3 regions of the Marinilactibacillus sp. XAAS-LB27 genome follow, and region 3 is predicted to be linked to each of the others. Evidence: predicted binding sites of a transcription regulator. Region 3 holds the regulator's gene; each other region holds the start of a gene.

Region 1 (6,041 bases), on a different contig from region 3:
GATCTACGTGTGCATCGTTATTCTTAAAAGACGTTATTTCAGTCTTTATTGAAAACTTTCGAGTTCGACACTAGCCGTTTCCCATTGTTCCATGAGTGTCTCTTGCTCTGCTTGAAGTTTTTCGTGTTCGCTTGAAAGTCGCGCCGCCTGATCTGCATCATCATAAATGGCAGGATCGCTGAGCTGTTGATGAACCTCATCCAATTTTTCTTCATTTACTTGCAATTTCTGTTCTAGTTCTTCTATTAATCGCTCTAAACGACGTGTTTCTCTTTGTTGCTCTTTTTGCTGGGCACGATTAGAGCCATTAGACAGTGAAGAGGTGGATGATGCAACCGGATTTGGTTGATTAGTTTCTCCTGTGTTTTTAAGCGCAGATAATGCTTCTAGTTCTTCTTTCTTTTGGAGATAATAATCGTAATCACCTAAATACAGTGTGAGTCCATCTTGATTGATTTCAAGAACTTTAGTAGCCATACGATTAATAAAGTATCGGTCATGGGAAACGAATAAAAGCGTTCCCTCGAAATCAATCAGCGCGTTTTCTAAAACTTCTTTGGAGTCTATATCCAAATGGTTAGTGGGTTCATCTAGTATAAGGAAATTGTTTTTTTCCATAGCTAGTTTTGCTAAAGCAACACGTGCTTTTTCGCCACCACTTAAAGAAGAAATAGATTTTTCAACGTCATCTCCAGAAAACAGAAAGCTTCCTAGTAACGTACGAATAGATTGTTCAGGGATTGTTGGGTGTTCATCCCATAGTTCGTCTAAAACACGCTTCGTTGAATGAAGCAGAGTTTGTTCTTGATCATAATAACCAGTATCCACTTTAGTACCAAGCTGGATAGAACCAGCTAATTCTGGAATCTGACCAACCAGTGTTTTGAGCAAGGTCGTTTTTCCGACTCCATTTGGACCGACTAAAGCGATCGCATCTGTTTTTCGAATATCTAAATTGATGGATTCAGATAAGACATGATCATCATATCCTATAGCAAGCTCTTCCGTTTGAAGAACAACGCTACCTGATTCTCTTTCAGTATAAAAATTAAAGTTAGCCGACTTTTCGTCATCTTGCGGTTTGCCCATTTTATCCATCTTATCCAGCATTTTTCTTCTGGATTGAGCACGTTTGGTCGTAGAAGCTCGAACAAGATTCCGATTGATAAAATCTTCAGTCTTCTCGATTTTCTTCTGTTGCTTTTCGTATTCTTTCCACATTTTTTGAATAAGCTCTGCTTTTAGTTTCAAATAATTAGAATAGTTTCCTGTAAAGTGTTGAACCTTTCCGTTGCTTACTTCGTAGATTTCATTGACAACCTTATCTAGAAAATAGCGGTCATGTGAAACAATCAGTAGAGCGCCTGTATAACTTAAAAGGTATTTTTCAAGCCAAGCTAGCGTATCAATATCTAAATGGTTAGTGGGCTCATCCAAAACTAATAGATCTTTTTTCTCCAGTAGCAATTGGGCAAGCGCTAAGCGTGTTTTTTGACCACCAGATAATTGAGAGATCGGCATTGAAAAGTCTTCTTCGTAAAAACGGAAACCATGAAGTACGGAACGGATTTCACTTTCATAACCGTAGCCATTTTGTTGTTTGAAGGATTCTTGCATGATGTCATAGCGTTTGAGTAGTTCCTGATATTGCCCTTGATCTTCTAGGAGACTAGGATCACTCATTTTGGCTTCTAATTGACGCATTTCTTTTTCGAGTTGAATGACAGACTCAAAGACGGTCAGCATTTCTTCCCATATAGTTCTAGTCGACTCTAAGCCGGTATGTTGATCTAGATAACCGATAGTCAAATCTCTTTTTTTGTTCACGCGTCCAGCATCGGGCTCTTCTTGTCCAGATATAATATGAAGTAAAGTTGATTTTCCTGCACCATTTCTTCCAACTAGTCCGACTCGGGCAGCTTCTTTGATTTCTAGAGTAACGTCATCGAACAAAATCTCTGCACCGAAGTGACGTGCAACTTTCTGAGTTTGTAATAAAATCATTTAAATTCCTCATTTTGAATTATTAGGTCTTTTTATCTCTATAGACTAAGTGCTTTTCCGTATAAGTGTAGCATATCTAAAGAATGATATACAGGTAACAGAATAGGAGGAATTCAAAAAACTTTTTATGTAATCGGTTACTTTGAATAGTCAAAATAATAAGCCAAATTGTCCATTATACAGATGTTTTTTCACAAACTACTTGGAAAGTTTGTTAGTGATTAAAGTTAACGTAGCTACAAACGCTTATTTTATGGTCATATTAACTTTCATTTTCCGATTTACATGCTATAATAACTAGTGAAACATCTCTTACACTTGTGAAATCTGATTCATAAAATTAACTTAAATAGGATTAACCTTTCAATCAGAAAAGGCAATTAAACCATAAAGGAGAAAAAGCATGGTAGAAAAGAAGATTCCTAAAGCAACTGCAAGAAGGTTACCCCTTTATTATCGTTATTTACGCTTTCTCCACGAAGCCGGGAAGAGCCGAGTATCCTCAGCAAAATTGAGTGAAGCCGTAAAAGTAGATAGCGCAACAATCAGAAGAGACTTTTCATACTTTGGAGCGTTAGGTAAAAGAGGGTATGGATACGATGTCGAAGCACTGATGAACTTTTTTAGCAAGACGCTCAATCAAGACCGCCTGACGAATGTCGCTTTAATCGGCGTAGGGAATCTTGGACAAGCGCTATTGAACTATAACTTCAGACGTAGCAATAATACAAGAATTAGTGCTGGCTTTGATGTGAATAAAGAACTGATTGGTACGGTTCATCAAGGCGTACCTGTCTATCATATCGATGAGATGGTAGAACAACTTGATTTACAACAGATAGATGTTGCCATACTGACGGTCCCTTCAGAAATCGCCCAAGAAATGGCGAACAAATTAGTTGAAGGCGGCGTAAAAGGAATTATGAACTTTACTCCAATTCGAGTAAATGTACCGGATAATATCCGAGTACATAATGTCGATTTGACCAATGAGCTTCAAACATTGATTTATTTTATCAACTATTATCAAGAGCTAGATGAGGCTGAAGATGAAGTCGTGATTGATGAAGATACAGGAGAGCTTTTTGTCGAAGAAGATTAAAGAGCTAATCAAAAAACTGCAGGCTATTCGTTCAAACACTTGAACGAGCAGCTTGCAGTTTTTTAAACTTTGTAATTTTTTTTGATTTTATAGTAGACTTGTACTAAACGCGTACCTTGTACAAAGTCTCGGGTAGCTAAAAGAACGAATAGTATGGGGAAAAAATCCCAGCCATCTCTTTGGACAGAATTGATGGTTACATAAATCAAAGCGGCAAACATAGCATATTTCAAAAAGATATAAGTGAGTAATTGTTTAGTTGTCATTAAAAAATCCTTTCATAAAGCATGTTCCTTATACAAAAAATATTTGAAGTATAGCGAATGTATTCATTAAACTATGAGCGATAATAGGTGTCCAGATATTTTTGGTTTTATAGTATAACCAAGAAAAGACCAGTCCCATAACGGAGTAAACCAGCATTCTACCATCAAAGTGAATGAAAGCGAAGGCTAAAGAACTGACTACTGCAGCCCCAATACCACCAATTTTTCCAATACTCAGACCGAATAAAACTTTTCGGAAGACAAACTCTTCCATAATAGGGCCTGCGATAGCGACCGTCAAAAAGAAATAAGGATATCGCTTGATGATTTCAAGAATGCCTTGGGTATTTTGAGAGGTGACGGGTGTTCCTAAGAAACTTACTTCAATAAATGTAGCAACATACTGGGAAACAACTGCGATAGCGAAGCCAACGACTCCCCAAAGAATCACTTCTGATTTTTGAGTGTTGAGGGGTTTTTCGAAGAAAAGATCGAATTGTTTTTTTCTATCCAGGTAAATCATAAGCCCGGCTCCTAAACAGAATAAAAGGATATTCGACCAGATTCCACCAGCAGGCTGTAAAGAAGCGGGTAATACCTGATTAGATAGTACAGTTAACATTTGAATCATAATGTAAATTAGTACGATTTGTAGTCCGGTTCTTTTTTTGTTGTGTGTGTCCATGTGACTCATCCTCGCTCTATCATAACGTTTAGTCAAAGCTGACAATACTAGTAACTTAACATAAAAGCTAAGCGTATTCCAGATGAGATTTTTAATCGATTTTTTAACATCAAAAGGGTTGCAAGAAATCCTCGTTTTGAATATACTAAGTATTGGAGTTAGCACTCGCGCACTTAGAGTGCTAACACGAATCTAATCAACTAAAAAATTATCGGAGGGATAACACCATGTTAAAACCTTTAGGAAATCGTGTTCTTCTAGAAGTCATCAAAGAAGAAGAAAAAACTGTCAGTGGACTTGTTTTACCAGAATCGGCAAAAGAAAAGCCACAAACAGCGAAAGTTGTAGCAGTAGGTAATGGTAAAGTACTGGAAGATGGTAGACGTGCAGAAGTCGACGTTGCTGTTGGAGAAAAAGTTATTTTTGAAAAGTACGCAGGCTCTGAAGTGAAATACGAAGGTAAAGACTACCTAGTGCTTAAAGATACAGACATCATTGCTGTAGTAGAATAGTTTTTTCACAGTTGTAAAGTATTCGTACCGATACGGTCAAATTAATTATATAAACCAAAACTTGAACTTAAAATTTTATCAAGAGGTGAATGGAAACCATGGCTAAAGATATTAAATTTTCTGAAGACGCACGTTCAGCTATGCTACGTGGAGTTGACAAATTAGCAAATACAGTAAAAGTAACATTAGGACCCAAAGGAAGAAACGTTATTTTAGATAAAGCTTTCGGTGCTCCTCAAATCACTAACGATGGTGTAACGATTGCTAAAGAAATCGAACTTGAAGATCAGTTTGAGAATATGGGCGCACAATTAGTAGTTGAAGTTGCAAGCAAAACAAATGATATTGCCGGTGACGGTACAACTACAGCAACAGTACTGGCTCAAGCTATTGTAAACGAAGGAATGAAAAACGTGACAGCTGGAGCAAATCCAGTAGGCATTCGTCGCGGAATCGAAATGGCAACTAGAAAAGCTGTTGAAGCATTACACGAAGCGTCTACTAAAGTTGAAGGTAAAGAGTCAATTGCTCAAATCGCTGCGATTTCTTCTGGAGATGGGGAAATTGGTCAGTTACTAGCAGATGCTATGGAAAAAGTTGGTAGTGACGGTGTCATCACTATTGAAGAGTCTCAAGGTATTGAAACAGAACTTGACGTTGTCGAAGGTATGCAATTCGACCGTGGTTACCTTTCTCAATACATGGTAACAGACAACGAAAAAATGGAAGCAACTCTTGAAAATCCATACGTTTTGATTACAGACAAGAAAATTTCATCAGTTCAGGATATTCTTCCTGTACTTGAAAACATTATGCAACAAAATCGTGCTTTACTAATTATTGCGGATGATATTGAAGGAGAAGCACTACCTACTTTAGTACTAAACAAAATTAGAGGAACGTTGAACGTTGTAGCGGTTAAAGCGCCTGGTTTCGGTGACCGTCGTAAAGGGATGCTTGAGGATATCGCGATCTTAACAAATGGTACAGTAATCACAGATGATCTTGGACTAGATTTCAAAGATATGACGATTGATCAATTGGGTGTTGCTGGTAAAGCAGTTGTTACAAAAGACGATACAACACTTGTTGAAGGAACTGGTGATAAAGGTAATATCGAACAACGTGTTGCAATGCTTCGCGCACAAGCTGAAGAAACCAACTCTGAATTTGACCGTGAGAAATTACAAGAGCGTATTGCAAAACTTGCAGGCGGAGTAGCGGTGATCAAAGTTGGAGCAGCTACTGAAACGGAAATCAAAGAACGTAAATTACGTATTGAAGATGCTTTGAATGCTGCACGTGCAGCAGTTGAAGAAGGCGTGATCGCCGGTGGTGGTACGGCTTATATCAACATCTTAAGTAAACTTCAAGAAATTGAAGCAACTGGCGACGAAGCAACAGGTGTTAAAATCGTGATTCGTGCGCTTGAAGAACCTGTACGCCAAATTGCTTTCAATGCAGGACTTGAC
Region 2 (6,041 bases), on a different contig from region 3:
ATGGCCGTTGATGCGGCAGTCATGGTAGTAGATAGTGCTAAAGGTATAGAAGAGCAGACAAAGAAATTATTTAAAGTTTGTAGAATGCGTGGTATTCCAATTTTTACATTTATGAACAAACTGGATAGAGATGGTAGAGAGCCACTTGAACTCGTTGAAGAACTTGAAGAAGTTCTTGAAATCGATGCCTATCCAATGAACTGGCCGATTGGATCTGGGAAAAACTTTTTAGGATTGTATGATCTTTTTCACAATCGAATCGAAATGTTCCGCCCAGAAGAATCGAATCAAGGGAATCGATTTATTCCACTTAATGAAGAGGGGAAAATTGAAGAAGAACATGCTTTAAAAAATGAAAGTTTATATGATCAGGTTCTTGAAGAAGCATTGCTGTTAAAAGAAGCTGGAAATGAATTTTCTGAAAAAGCAATCTTAGACGGGAAATTGACACCTGTATTTTTCGGCTCAGCTTTAACAAACTTTGGAGTACAAACTTTTTTAGAAACGTTCTTGCAATTTGCTCCAGCGCCTGCAGGTCATACAGATGTAGATGGAAACGAAGTTGCACCCACTAAAGAAGAATTTTCAGGGTTTATATTCAAGATACAAGCCAATATGGATCCTAAACACCGTGACCGTATCGCTTTTGTCCGAATTTGTTCAGGCGATTTTGAAAGAGGAATCGATGTAACTTTATCCCGTACAAACAAAAAAATGCGACTTTCTAATTCTACTCAATTTATGGCTGAAAACAGAGAAAGTGTTAAAGGCGCCGTTGCAGGGGATATTATTGGCCTTTATGACACTGGAAATTTCCAAATAGGGGATACGATCTATGAAGGTAAAAAGGAAATTAATTTTGAAAGTCTTCCGCAATTTACCCCTGAGTTATTCGTCAAAGTAGAAGCTAAAAATGTTATGAAACAAAAATCCTTTCATAAAGGAATCAATCAACTGGTTCAAGAAGGTGCGATTCAACTATACAAGTCATTCCATACGGAAACTTATATAATAGGGGCAGTTGGACAATTGCAATTTGAAGTTTTCCAACACCGTATGTTGAATGAATACAATTCTGAAGTCGTTATGACGTCGATTGGGAGTAGAATTGCCAGATGGATTGAACCGGAACAATTAGATGAAAATATGGGATCAAGTAGAAATATGTTGGTTAGAGATCGTTTTGATCGACCGTTGTTCTTATTTGAAAATCAATTTGCTGAAAGATGGTTCAGTGACAAGTATCCTAGAGTTGAATTAACTTCATTACTATAAAATAAAAAACGCACCTCCGTTACAACTGCAACTATGCAGTAACGGAGGTGCGTTTTTTCGTTCATATCTTATTCGTTTGTTTCTTCAGAAAATTCAGAATCATCATCTTTTGTTTCAGTTGTTTCAGATGGAGTTGAAGACTCTTCAGAATGTTGGGTAATGACGATTGAATTTGAATCGTCTACCGTAGCCATAATATTTCCGACTTGAGGATTGTTTAAATAAAACTCAGCAACTTTATCTTCGATTTGCTCTTCAATCACTCTACGGAGTGGGCGCGCACCCATTTTAGGATCATAACCAAGATCCACTAATCTTTCTTTAGCCGCATCATCCACTGTAACGGTAATATTATGTTGTTTAAGTGCTGAATTAATATCTTCTAACATCAGCGTTACGATTTCCAGCAAATGTTCTTTGGATAATGAATGGAACTCAATAATACCATCTAGTCGATTCAAGAATTCTGGTTTAAAGAATTCCCCTAGATTGTTTAAAAGTGAATGTTGACGTCCGCTGATTTGAGCACCGAAGCCTACACTTGATTCAACATTTGTTGTGCCAGCGTTACTTGTCATGATAATAATGGTTTCTTTAAAGTTCACTGTACGACCTTGAGCATCTGTTAAACGACCATCATCCAGAATTTGCAAGAACATGTGAAGGACATCGGGGTGGGCTTTTTCAACTTCATCCACGAGTATTAAGCTATATGGATTTCGACGTATTTTTTCCGTCAACTGTCCAGCTTCTTCATATCCTACATAACCAGGAGGGGAGCCAATCAGTTTAGAAGTGCTGTGTTTTTCCATAAATTCACTCATATCTAAGCGAACGTATGAATCTTTACTTCCGAACAACTCCAGGGCTAGTGTTTTAGCTAATTCCGTTTTCCCAACACCGGTTGGTCCTACAAATAAAAATGATCCAATTGGTCTATTTTTCTGTCTCAATCCGATTCGATTTCTTCGAATAGATTTAGCTACTTTTTCAACAGCATCATCTTGACCAATAACATGTTTACGAAGAGAATCATCGAGATCTCTTAATTGTTCTTGTTCTTTTTCTTTCAGTTCTCCAACTGGAATACCTGTTTTCTGTTCAATAATGTGTACCATATCTTTTTCAGTAATAACAGGTAGATCAGATTCTGGAGTTTGTTGATTCATCATTTCTTTGTGTTTCGTTACTTGATCACGGTAGAATGCAGCTTTTTCGTAATCTTCTTGCTGAAGAGCTGTTTGTTTTTGTTTTTCAGCTTCATCAATTTTCTCTTGAATTTCTTCAGGATCAATTGTACGAATTGTTAAGTTCTTTTTAGATCCAGCTTCATCAAGTAAATCGATTGCTTTGTCTGGCAAGAAGCGATCTTGTATATATCGATGAGACAATTCAACCGCACTTTGGATAGCTTTATCCGTATAATTAACGTGGTGATAATCCTCATATTGTTTTTGAATACCTTTAAGAATAGTGACGGTTTCGTCAAGAGACGGTTCACTCACTCGAACTGGCTGTAACCGACGCTCTAATGCTGGATCTTTCTCTATTTTTCTATACTCATTTAATGTTGTTGCGCCAACCATTTGTAGCTCACCGCGAGCTAATGCTGGTTTCAAAATATTACCTGCATCCATGCTGCTACCTTCAGCTGTTCCAGCGCCCACTAATTCATGAACTTCATCGATAAACAAGATAATAGAATCATCATCTCTTAATTCTTTGATCAATTGTTGCATACGCTCTTCAAATTGGCCACGAATACCGGTGCCTTGAACAAGTGAAGCAACGTCTAGTCGAATGACTTCTTTCTTCAATAATTTCTGTGGGACATCGTCGTTAATGATTTTCAATGCGAGTCCTTCTACAATAGCTGTTTTACCAACACCGGCTTCTCCCGTCAGTACTGGGTTATTCTTAGTTCTACGGTTCAGTATTTCAATAACCCGTTCAATTTCTTTGTCACGACCGATTACAGGATCAATTTTTCCTTCTTTAGCCATTTGGGTTAAATCCACACCGTATTCTCCAAGAAGGCCACCTCTGCGGTTAGGATTTTGAGGAGGTTGCTGTCCATTCCCTCTAAAATTCTGCTGCGTAGGGGGAGTCTGTGGATTTTGTGGACCTGAATTGTTTTGTGACAATGCTTTGAAAAGATCATCGAAGTTTCCGAAACCGAAAGGATCTTGTCCTGCGCCTTGATTCATTCTTCTTTGCTCCTCTTGTTGTTTAATTTCTCTATAACATTTCTGACATAAATCTATTTCTCGTTTTTTTCCATTAACACTCGTCGTTAAATGAATCGTTGCATTGCGTTGCATGCATCTTTGACATATCATTTCTATACACGACCTTTCTATTATTTATCATAATTACAGTATACTAGGATAGAAGCAAAAGGTCAGTTGGAAAGATTCCATAGTATGCAGTGATCAATTTATACAGATTGAAATCTGCGAAATGAACATTGACCAATTTTGACCTATCGCTAATATTTATTATACTCTGACCTATTTTGACTTTCAAGTGATAAATACTTCGAAATAGTAAAAAATAGTTGTAGGGAATTGAGAAAAGTGGTAATCTGTATAGGAAGAAAGGTAAAATTGACTTATTATGCCTAAATATACTGTTTTTTGAGTATAATATATGGTAAGGGTTGTTTTACTATTTTCAAAACTACTAAATTTGTAAAGGGGAAACTTACAATGGAAAAACGCAACTATAACGTAACTGCAGAAACAGGTATTCACGCACGTCCAGCAACTTTATTGGTACAAACTGCAAGCAAATACAACTCAGATATTACTTTGGAGTACAAAGGTAAATCTGTAAACTTGAAATCTATCATGGGTGTTATGTCACTTGGTGTAGGTCAAGGCGCAGAAGTTACAATCTCTGCTGAAGGTGCAGACGAAACTGAAGCAATCGAAGGAATCGAACAAACAATCAAAAACGAGGGAATGGCTGAATAATGGCATCACAAGTATCTGGTATTGCTGCAAGTGATGGTATCGCTCAAGCTAAAGCGTATCTTTTAGTAGAACCTGATTTATCATTTGAGAAAAAGACGATTTCTGATGTTGAATCTGAAGTAACGCGTCTTCAGGCTGCTATCGATACTGCTAAAGAAGAGCTTGCTAATATTCGATCTATTGCTGCTAAGTCACTCGGAGAAGAAGAGGCGCAAGTCTTTGATGCACATACTATGGTGCTTTCTGATCCTGACTTAATTGAACAAACAAACACTGTAATCAATGATGAAAAGGTTAATGCTGAAACTGCTTTTCAAAAGACATCTGACATGTTCATTACAATGTTTGAAGGTATGGAAGATAACCCATATATGCAAGAAAGAGCAGCGGATATCCGCGATGTGCGTAAGCGCGTAATGTCTCACTTGCTTGGCGTAAAACTTCCAACTCCTGCAACTATTGATGAAGAAGTCATTATCATTGCAGAAGATCTGACACCAAGTGATACTGCTCAGTTAAATAAAGAATTTGTAAAGGCTTTTGTGACAAATATCGGTGGACGCACATCTCACTCTGCTATCATGGCTCGTTCGTTAGAAATTCCTGCAATTGTAGGAACAAATAACATTACGGAACTTGTATCAGAAGGTGACTTTTTAGTAGTCGACGGAATGGAAGGCGATGTATTCGTTAACCCTTCTGAAGATACTAAAAAAGCTTACAACGATAAAGCAGAAGAATTTGCTTCTTTAAAACTTGAGTGGGAACGCTTGAAAGACGAAAAAAGTGTAACAAAAGACGGTAAACACGTTGAATTAGCTGCTAATATCGGAACACCTAAAGATTTAACTGGTGTAATTGAAAATGGTGGCGAAGCAATCGGTTTATACCGTACTGAGTTCCTTTATATGGATTCAAAAGAACTACCTACTGAAGACGAGCAATATACTGCATACAAAGCAGTACTAGAAGGCATGGATGGAAAACCTGTTGTTGTTCGTACGATGGATATTGGTGGAGACAAAGAACTTCCATATCTAGAACTTCCTAATGAAATGAATCCATTCTTAGGATACAGAGCGATTCGTGTAAGTTTGGATCAAGATGAGATTTTCCGTACACAACTACGTGCTTTACTTCGTGCGTCAGTTCACGGTACTTTGAGAATCATGTTCCCTATGATTGCGACTCTTCCTGAATTTAGAAGCGCGAAAGCTATTCTAGAAGAAGAAAAAGCAAAATTAGTCGAAAATGGTATCGAAGTTTCTAGTGACATTCAAGTTGGTATCATGATTGAAATTCCAGCTGCAGCTGTTTTAGCTGATCAGTTTGCTAAAGAAGTTGATTTCTTTAGTATTGGAACGAATGATTTGATTCAATATACAATGGCAGCTGACCGTATGAATGAACGCGTTTCTTACTTGTACCAACCATATAACCCTTCAATTTTACGCTTGATCAAGAATGTTATTGATGCAGCGCATAAAGAAGGCAAGTGGGCTGGTATGTGTGGAGAAATGGCTGGAGATCAAATCGCTGTGCCAATTCTTGTTGGACTAGGACTTGACGAGTTTTCAATGAGTGCTACTAGCATTCTTAAAACACGTAGTCTATTAACTGAACTTGATTCAGCTGAGATGAAAGAATTAAGTGAAAAAGCACTTAACGAATGTACTTCAGCAGAAGAAGTTATCAAACTAGTTGAACAATATACTGCAAAATAAACAAAAGCACTTCAGAAGACGTTCAGTCTTTTGAAGGTTCTATGTCAAATGGCGTTGGTGAAGAATA
Region 3 (6,041 bases):
AGAAGTTGAAGAATTGAAAGCAGATCCTACACGTCAATCAATCGGATCTGTTATTGAAGCAAGACTTGATAAAGCTAAAGGACCTATTGCTACATTACTTGTTCAAGAAGGTACACTTTCTCAAGGAGATCCAATTGTAGTTGGAAACACATTTGGTCGCGTGCGTACGATGACAAATGACAAGGGACGCAGAGTTAAATCTGCAACACCTTCGACGCCGGTTGAGATTACTGGGTTAAATGCTACACCACAAGCTGGAGATCGTTTTGTAGTCTTTGAAGACGAAAAAACAGCTAGACAGGTTGGAGAATCAAGAGCCATCGTTGCGACTGAGGCTAACCGTTCTAAAATGAATAAAGTTACCCTTGAAAACTTATTTGAAAGTCTTGAAGAAGGCGAAATCAAAGAAGTGAACGTTATCGTTAAGGCGGACGTTCAAGGTTCAGTAGAAGCACTAGCTTCAAGTCTGAAGAAAATTGAAGTAGAAGGCGCGAAAGTGAACATTATTCACACTGGAGTTGGTGCAATCAACGAAAGTGATGTCACATTAGCATCTGCTAGTTCTGCTATCGTAATCGGATTTAACGTTCGTCCTACGGTTCAAGCAAAAGAAAGTGCTTCTCGTGAAGAAGTAGATATCAGAACACACCGTGTAATCTACAATGCTATCGATGAGATCGAAGCTGCAATGACAGGTATGCTAGATCCTGAATTTGAAGAACAAGTTACGGGTCAAGCAACAGTTCGTGAAACGTATGCTGTTTCAAAAGTTGGAACGATTGCAGGATGTTTCGTCAGTGATGGCGTTATCAAACGTAGCAGTTCTATCCGTCTAGTTCGTAATGGAATCGTTCAGTTCGAAGGCGAATTGTCTAGTCTGAAACGTTTCAAAGATGACGCGAAAGAAGTTAAAAAAGGCTTCGAGTGTGGTATTACAATTGAAGGATACAACGATATCAAGGTTGACGATGTTGTTGAAGCATTCGAAATGGTTGAAATTGAAAGAAAATCCTAATATGATGGTATCAGCCATCAATGATAATGATGGATTGAACTAGAAAACATATATAAGGATAGGTGAGCAAACATGCCAAATTATCGAGTTGGGCGAGTCTCCCAAGAAATTCAAAAAGAAATTAACGATATTATGCAAAAGCGCGTAAGAGAACCTCGTGTTCAAGGAATTACGATAACAGATGTTGAAGTTACCGGAGACCTACAACAAGCTAAAGTCTATTATAGTACGTTGAAAGATGATGAAAAGACTGTTACTGATACTCAAGAAGGCTTAGAAAAAGCTAAAGGTTTAATCAGAAAAGAACTTGGAAGTCGTCTGTCTATTCACAAAACACCAGAGTTATTCTTTGCTCGTGATGAATCCGTAGCTTACGGAAGTCACATTGATGAATTATTGAATCAATTAAAAAAAGAAGATTGATCCAACGTTCATTTGAATAATAAATCACAATCGAATCATAATTGATTGAAGTGGAAAGAGAGTCAATTGTCTTAACTGGCAGTGATTCTCTTTTTCCACGTTCAATCACTTTACATAGAGATATGCTATAATAGAAACATTGAGTATTGGAGGAATGAACATGGAGGGGATCATACCTTTATGGAAAGAAAAGGGCATGACAAGTCATGATTGCGTATATAAACTGAGAAAAATATTAAAGACTAAAAAGGTCGGCCACTCTGGCACACTGGATCCGGATGTAGAAGGTGTATTGCCTATTGCTATTGGTAAAGCGACAAAAGTACTAGAGTATATGGTGAATACGGGTAAAACATATGAAGGTGAAGTAACATTAGGTTACTCTACAACTACAGAAGACCGTTCAGGAGAAATCGTTGATAGAAAAGCGGTAGATCTTCAATTGTCACAGGGAGCTATCGATAAAGCCATTACATCTCTAACAGGAGAAATCACACAAACCCCACCGATGTATTCAGCAGTGAAAGTGAACGGAAAAAGATTGTATGAATATGCTCGAGCTGGAGAAGTAATTGAGAGACCTTCGAGACAAGTGACTATTCACAGTTACGAAAGAACGTCAGATGTCATCATAGATGAAGAGCAAGAGACTCTCTCGTTCAGATTTAAAGTTTCTTGTAGTAAAGGGACATATATTCGTACGTTAGCCGTTGATACAGGTGCCTTGTTGGGCTATCCAGCACATATGTCGGATCTGACACGAACAGAGAGCGGAGGCTATCGGTCTGCTCAGGCGGTCACTTTGAGACAGGTGCAGGAAGCAGTAGATGAAAATCATCTTTCAGCTATATTGAATCCTCTAGAATCTGCATTAACGTCTTTCCCTTCTTACGAATTGTCTGAAGAAGAATGGAGTAAAGTGAAAAACGGAACAGTTTTCATGAAATCAGAATTACCAATTTTTTCAGAGTTTCCAATTGTTTTTTATAAAGACAGCAAAGCTGTTGCGATTTATTCAGAACATCCAACAAAATTAGATAGGATCAAACCAATCAAAGTATTGAGAACAGAAGTGTAGGTGAACGTATGAAAATTATCAAGATCCATCATCCTTATGATCCATCAGCTATTTTTCCAGACGATATTGTATTAATACTAGGGTTTTTCGATGGTATTCATAAAGGACATAAAGCCGTTATTGAAACAGGTGTAAAATTAGCAAAAGAAAAAGGCATAAAAGCAGCTATGATGACGTTTAACCGCCATCCTGCATTTGTATATAGAAAATTTGATCCAGAGTATCATTATTATTTGACACCTATAAAGAGAAAAGAAGAACTACTTGAGCAGACAGGTATTGATATTTTATATGAAGTAGATTTCACTTCAAGCTTTGGTACTTTAGCGCCACAAGAATTTGTGGATCAGTATATCGTGGGGTGGAATGCTAAGGCAGTCGTAGCAGGCTTTGACTACACTTATGGTAAAGCAGACATTGCTAATATGGACAATCTAGATCAATTTGCTAAAGGTCGATTTGAAATTCATCAAGTGCAAAAACAATTGGCGTCTGAACAGAAAATCAGTTCTACTCGTATTAGAAAGTGTATTGTTGAAGGTAACATGGACGAAGCAAATGATCTTTTAGGCTATATTTATGAAACCTCAGGCTTCGTAATCCATGGAGATGCTAGAGGGCGTACAATTGGCTATCCAACAGCGAATGTCTTATCAGATCCAGACGTCTTTATGCCCAGAATTGGAGTGTATGCAGTTAAGATGTTTGTGGATGACGTATGGCATGATGGAATGGCTTCGATTGGTTACAACCCGACATTCGGCTATAGGAAAGATATCTCTGTTGAAGTAAACATTTTCGATTACAAAAAAGAAATATATGGTGAAAATGTTCGAATCAAATGGGTTAAGTACTTGAGAGATGAAGTGAAATATGAATCCAAAGAAGGATTGATTGATCAACTCATTCTTGATGAAAAAGAATCTAGAGCTATTTTATCAAAGGTCAAAATAAATCAAATTTAATAGTTGACAAGTTAAGGATCATTTGTTAAATTATAGTTGTGTTAGCACTCGGTTATGTCGAGTGCTAATTTAATGAAAGTGTTAAGGTGGAAGACTTTAGGTCTCTACTATTAAATGATTGAAATTATAGATGTCTCTAGCGTGCTTAGGGAGATGATGCACATGTTGACAAAGAGACAGTTGGCTATTCTGGAGACAATCATCAGGATATACACAACAACAAGTATGCCTGTTGGTTCAAAAAGATTAGTCGACGAAACAAATATCGATGCGAGTTCTGCAACGATTCGGAATGAAATGAGTTATCTTGAGAAAATGGGCTTTATCGAAAAGACGCATTCGTCTTCGGGTAGGGTACCTTCTTTGAAAGGTTATCGATTTTATGTCGATCATCTCATTCGTCCAAAAAAGGTCGAACAAGATCAGATTGTTATGATCAATAATACATTTGATAGTCATGTACGTCAGATGGATGATTTGTTTCATCAGTCCGCTCAATTATTGTCGCAGCTAACAAGTTACACAGCTTTCGTTCTTGGACCTCAAGGAAAGACAAGTAAATTAACTGGTTTCAGACTTGTATTACTGAATCATCAACAAGTTATGGCCATCATTCAAACGGATACGGGTGCAATAGAAAACACAGTTTTCCAGATACCTGAATACGTCAATGAGTCAGATATCGAAAAAGTGACGAACATTTTTAACCAGCATTTAGTGGGAAGGTCGCTATATGAGGTTTATCAGAAACTTCAAAACGATATACCACTGCTGGTCAACAAGTACGCTGCCACTGCTTCAGATATGTTGATGACCATTCAAACTGTCTTTGGTGAGTCACAAGAAGAACGGCTGCATGTTTCAGGGAAAATGAATCTACTTGATTTCACTGAAAACATGGATAGGAAAAAGTTGAAGTCTTTGTATGAATTGCTAGATAACGATCTGGATCTGAACACGATTTTAAGTCGCGTAACAGAAGATTTTGAAGTGAAGATCGGTAGTGAACTCAATCACGAATTGTTTGATGAATTCAGCTTAGTCACGGCTACTTACAAAGTGGACGGTCATGGGGATGGAATAATAGCTGTTCTCGGGCCGACAAGTATGCCTTACGACCAAACTTTTGGTGTATTAGAAGCATTCAGAAAGCAATTATCAGCTAATTTACTCAGATTTTATCTAGAATAATGTTTAAAGTGAGGGACTATATATGGAAGATAATAACGAAGAAATTTTAGATCAAGAAGTTGAAGCGACAGAAGATGAAACAGAACAAGTTGAACTTGATCCAGTTCAAGAAGAACTTGAAAAAACAAAACAAGAATTAGAAGAAGTTCAAGACCGTTATATCCGACTTCAAGCAGAACTAGCAAACATTCAAAAGAGAAACCAAAGAGAAAGAGAACAAGCTACTCGCTACCGTTCTCAGGATCTGGCAAAGCAATTGTTACCAGCGTTAGATAATTTGGAACGTGCATTAACCATTGAAGTTGAAGATGAAGCTGGAAAGAACTTGAAAAAAGGAATTGAAATGGTTGTAGAAAGTATGAACCATGCGCTAAAATCAGAAGGTATTGAAGTGATTGAAGCTGAAGGTCAGCCATTTGATCCAAACTTCCATGAAGCATACACTCAAGTGCCTGCTCAAGAAGGTCAAGACAGCAATGTTGTTGCACAAGTTTTTGAAAAAGGATATAAATTAAATGACCGTGTTTTACGTGCGGCGAAAGTAACCGTAACACTTTAATTGTTAAAGCTATAGAAAAACAAAAATATTAAGAAGCAAAGGTGAGATTATAATGGGTAAAATTATTGGTATTGATTTAGGAACAACAAACTCTGCTGTAGCAGTTCTTGAAGGTGGAGAATCTAAGATCATTCCTAACAAAGAAGGAAACCGTACGACTCCTTCAGTTGTTTCTTTCAAAGATGGCGAAATTCAAGTAGGGGAAGTTGCTAAAAGACAAGCAATCACTAACCCGAACACTGTGATTTCAATTAAACGTCATATGGGTGAAAACTATACAGTTGAAGCTGAAGGAAAAGAATATTCTCCTCAACAAGTTTCTGCTTTTATTCTTCAACACTTAAAAGCTTACGCTGAAGATTATCTTGGTGAAGAAGTAACAAATGCAGTTATTACTGTACCAGCTTACTTTAATGACTCACAACGTCAAGCAACTAAAGATGCAGGTAAAATCGCTGGATTAGAAGTTGATCGTATCGTTAACGAGCCGACTGCTGCTTCACTAGCTTATGGTTTAGACAAAGTAGATACAGATGAAAAAATTCTTGTATTTGACTTAGGCGGCGGAACATTCGATGTTTCTATCCTTGAATTAGGAGACGGTGTCTTTGAAGTATTGTCTACTTCTGGAGATAATTTACTAGGTGGGGATGACTTTGACGAAAAAATTATCGATTACCTTGTTGCTGAATTCAAAAAAGAAAACGGCGTAGATTTAGCTAAAGATAAAATGGCTTTACAACGTTTGAAAGATGCTGCTGAAAAAGCTAAAAAAGACTTATCAGGTGTTTCTTCAACTCAAATCAGCTT

The links. The regulator HrcA, encoded in region 3, represses chaperone genes, less so after heat shock. The targets are predictions, from matches to a motif close to TTAGCACTCNNNNNNNNNGAGTGCTAA.
Region 1: the regulator HrcA is predicted to act here: its motif matches at 4,216-4,242, upstream of groES (co-chaperone GroES).
Region 2: the regulator HrcA is predicted to act here: its motif matches at 3,782-3,808, upstream of VXN63_RS11065 (ATP-dependent Clp protease ATP-binding subunit).

What each region holds. Positions count from the first base shown of each region.
Region 1 is NZ_JAYXKP010000006.1:147,645-153,685, reverse strand. Features, by position in the region: gene VXN63_RS09050 (ABC-F family ATP-binding cassette domain-containing protein) at 46-2,004, opposite strand; gene VXN63_RS09045 (redox-sensing transcriptional repressor Rex) at 2,408-3,106, shown strand; gene VXN63_RS09040 (DUF4305 domain-containing protein) at 3,169-3,372, opposite strand; gene VXN63_RS09035 (CPBP family intramembrane glutamic endopeptidase) at 3,401-4,057, opposite strand; gene groES (co-chaperone GroES) at 4,285-4,569, shown strand; gene groL (chaperonin GroEL) at 4,668-6,041, shown strand, end outside.
Region 2 is NZ_JAYXKP010000009.1:73,276-79,316, forward strand. Features, by position in the region: gene VXN63_RS11060 (peptide chain release factor 3) at 1-1,275, shown strand, start outside; gene VXN63_RS11065 (ATP-dependent Clp protease ATP-binding subunit) at 1,344-3,614, opposite strand; gene VXN63_RS11070 (phosphocarrier protein HPr) at 3,984-4,250, shown strand; gene ptsP (phosphoenolpyruvate--protein phosphotransferase) at 4,250-5,974, shown strand.
Region 3 is NZ_JAYXKP010000001.1:518,680-524,720, reverse strand. Features, by position in the region: gene infB (translation initiation factor IF-2) at 1-1,015, shown strand, start outside; gene rbfA (30S ribosome-binding factor RbfA) at 1,088-1,438, shown strand; gene truB (tRNA pseudouridine(55) synthase TruB) at 1,599-2,516, shown strand; gene ribF (riboflavin biosynthesis protein RibF) at 2,525-3,481, shown strand; gene hrcA (heat-inducible transcriptional repressor HrcA) at 3,644-4,672, shown strand; gene grpE (nucleotide exchange factor GrpE) at 4,695-5,231, shown strand; gene dnaK (molecular chaperone DnaK) at 5,284-6,041, shown strand, end outside.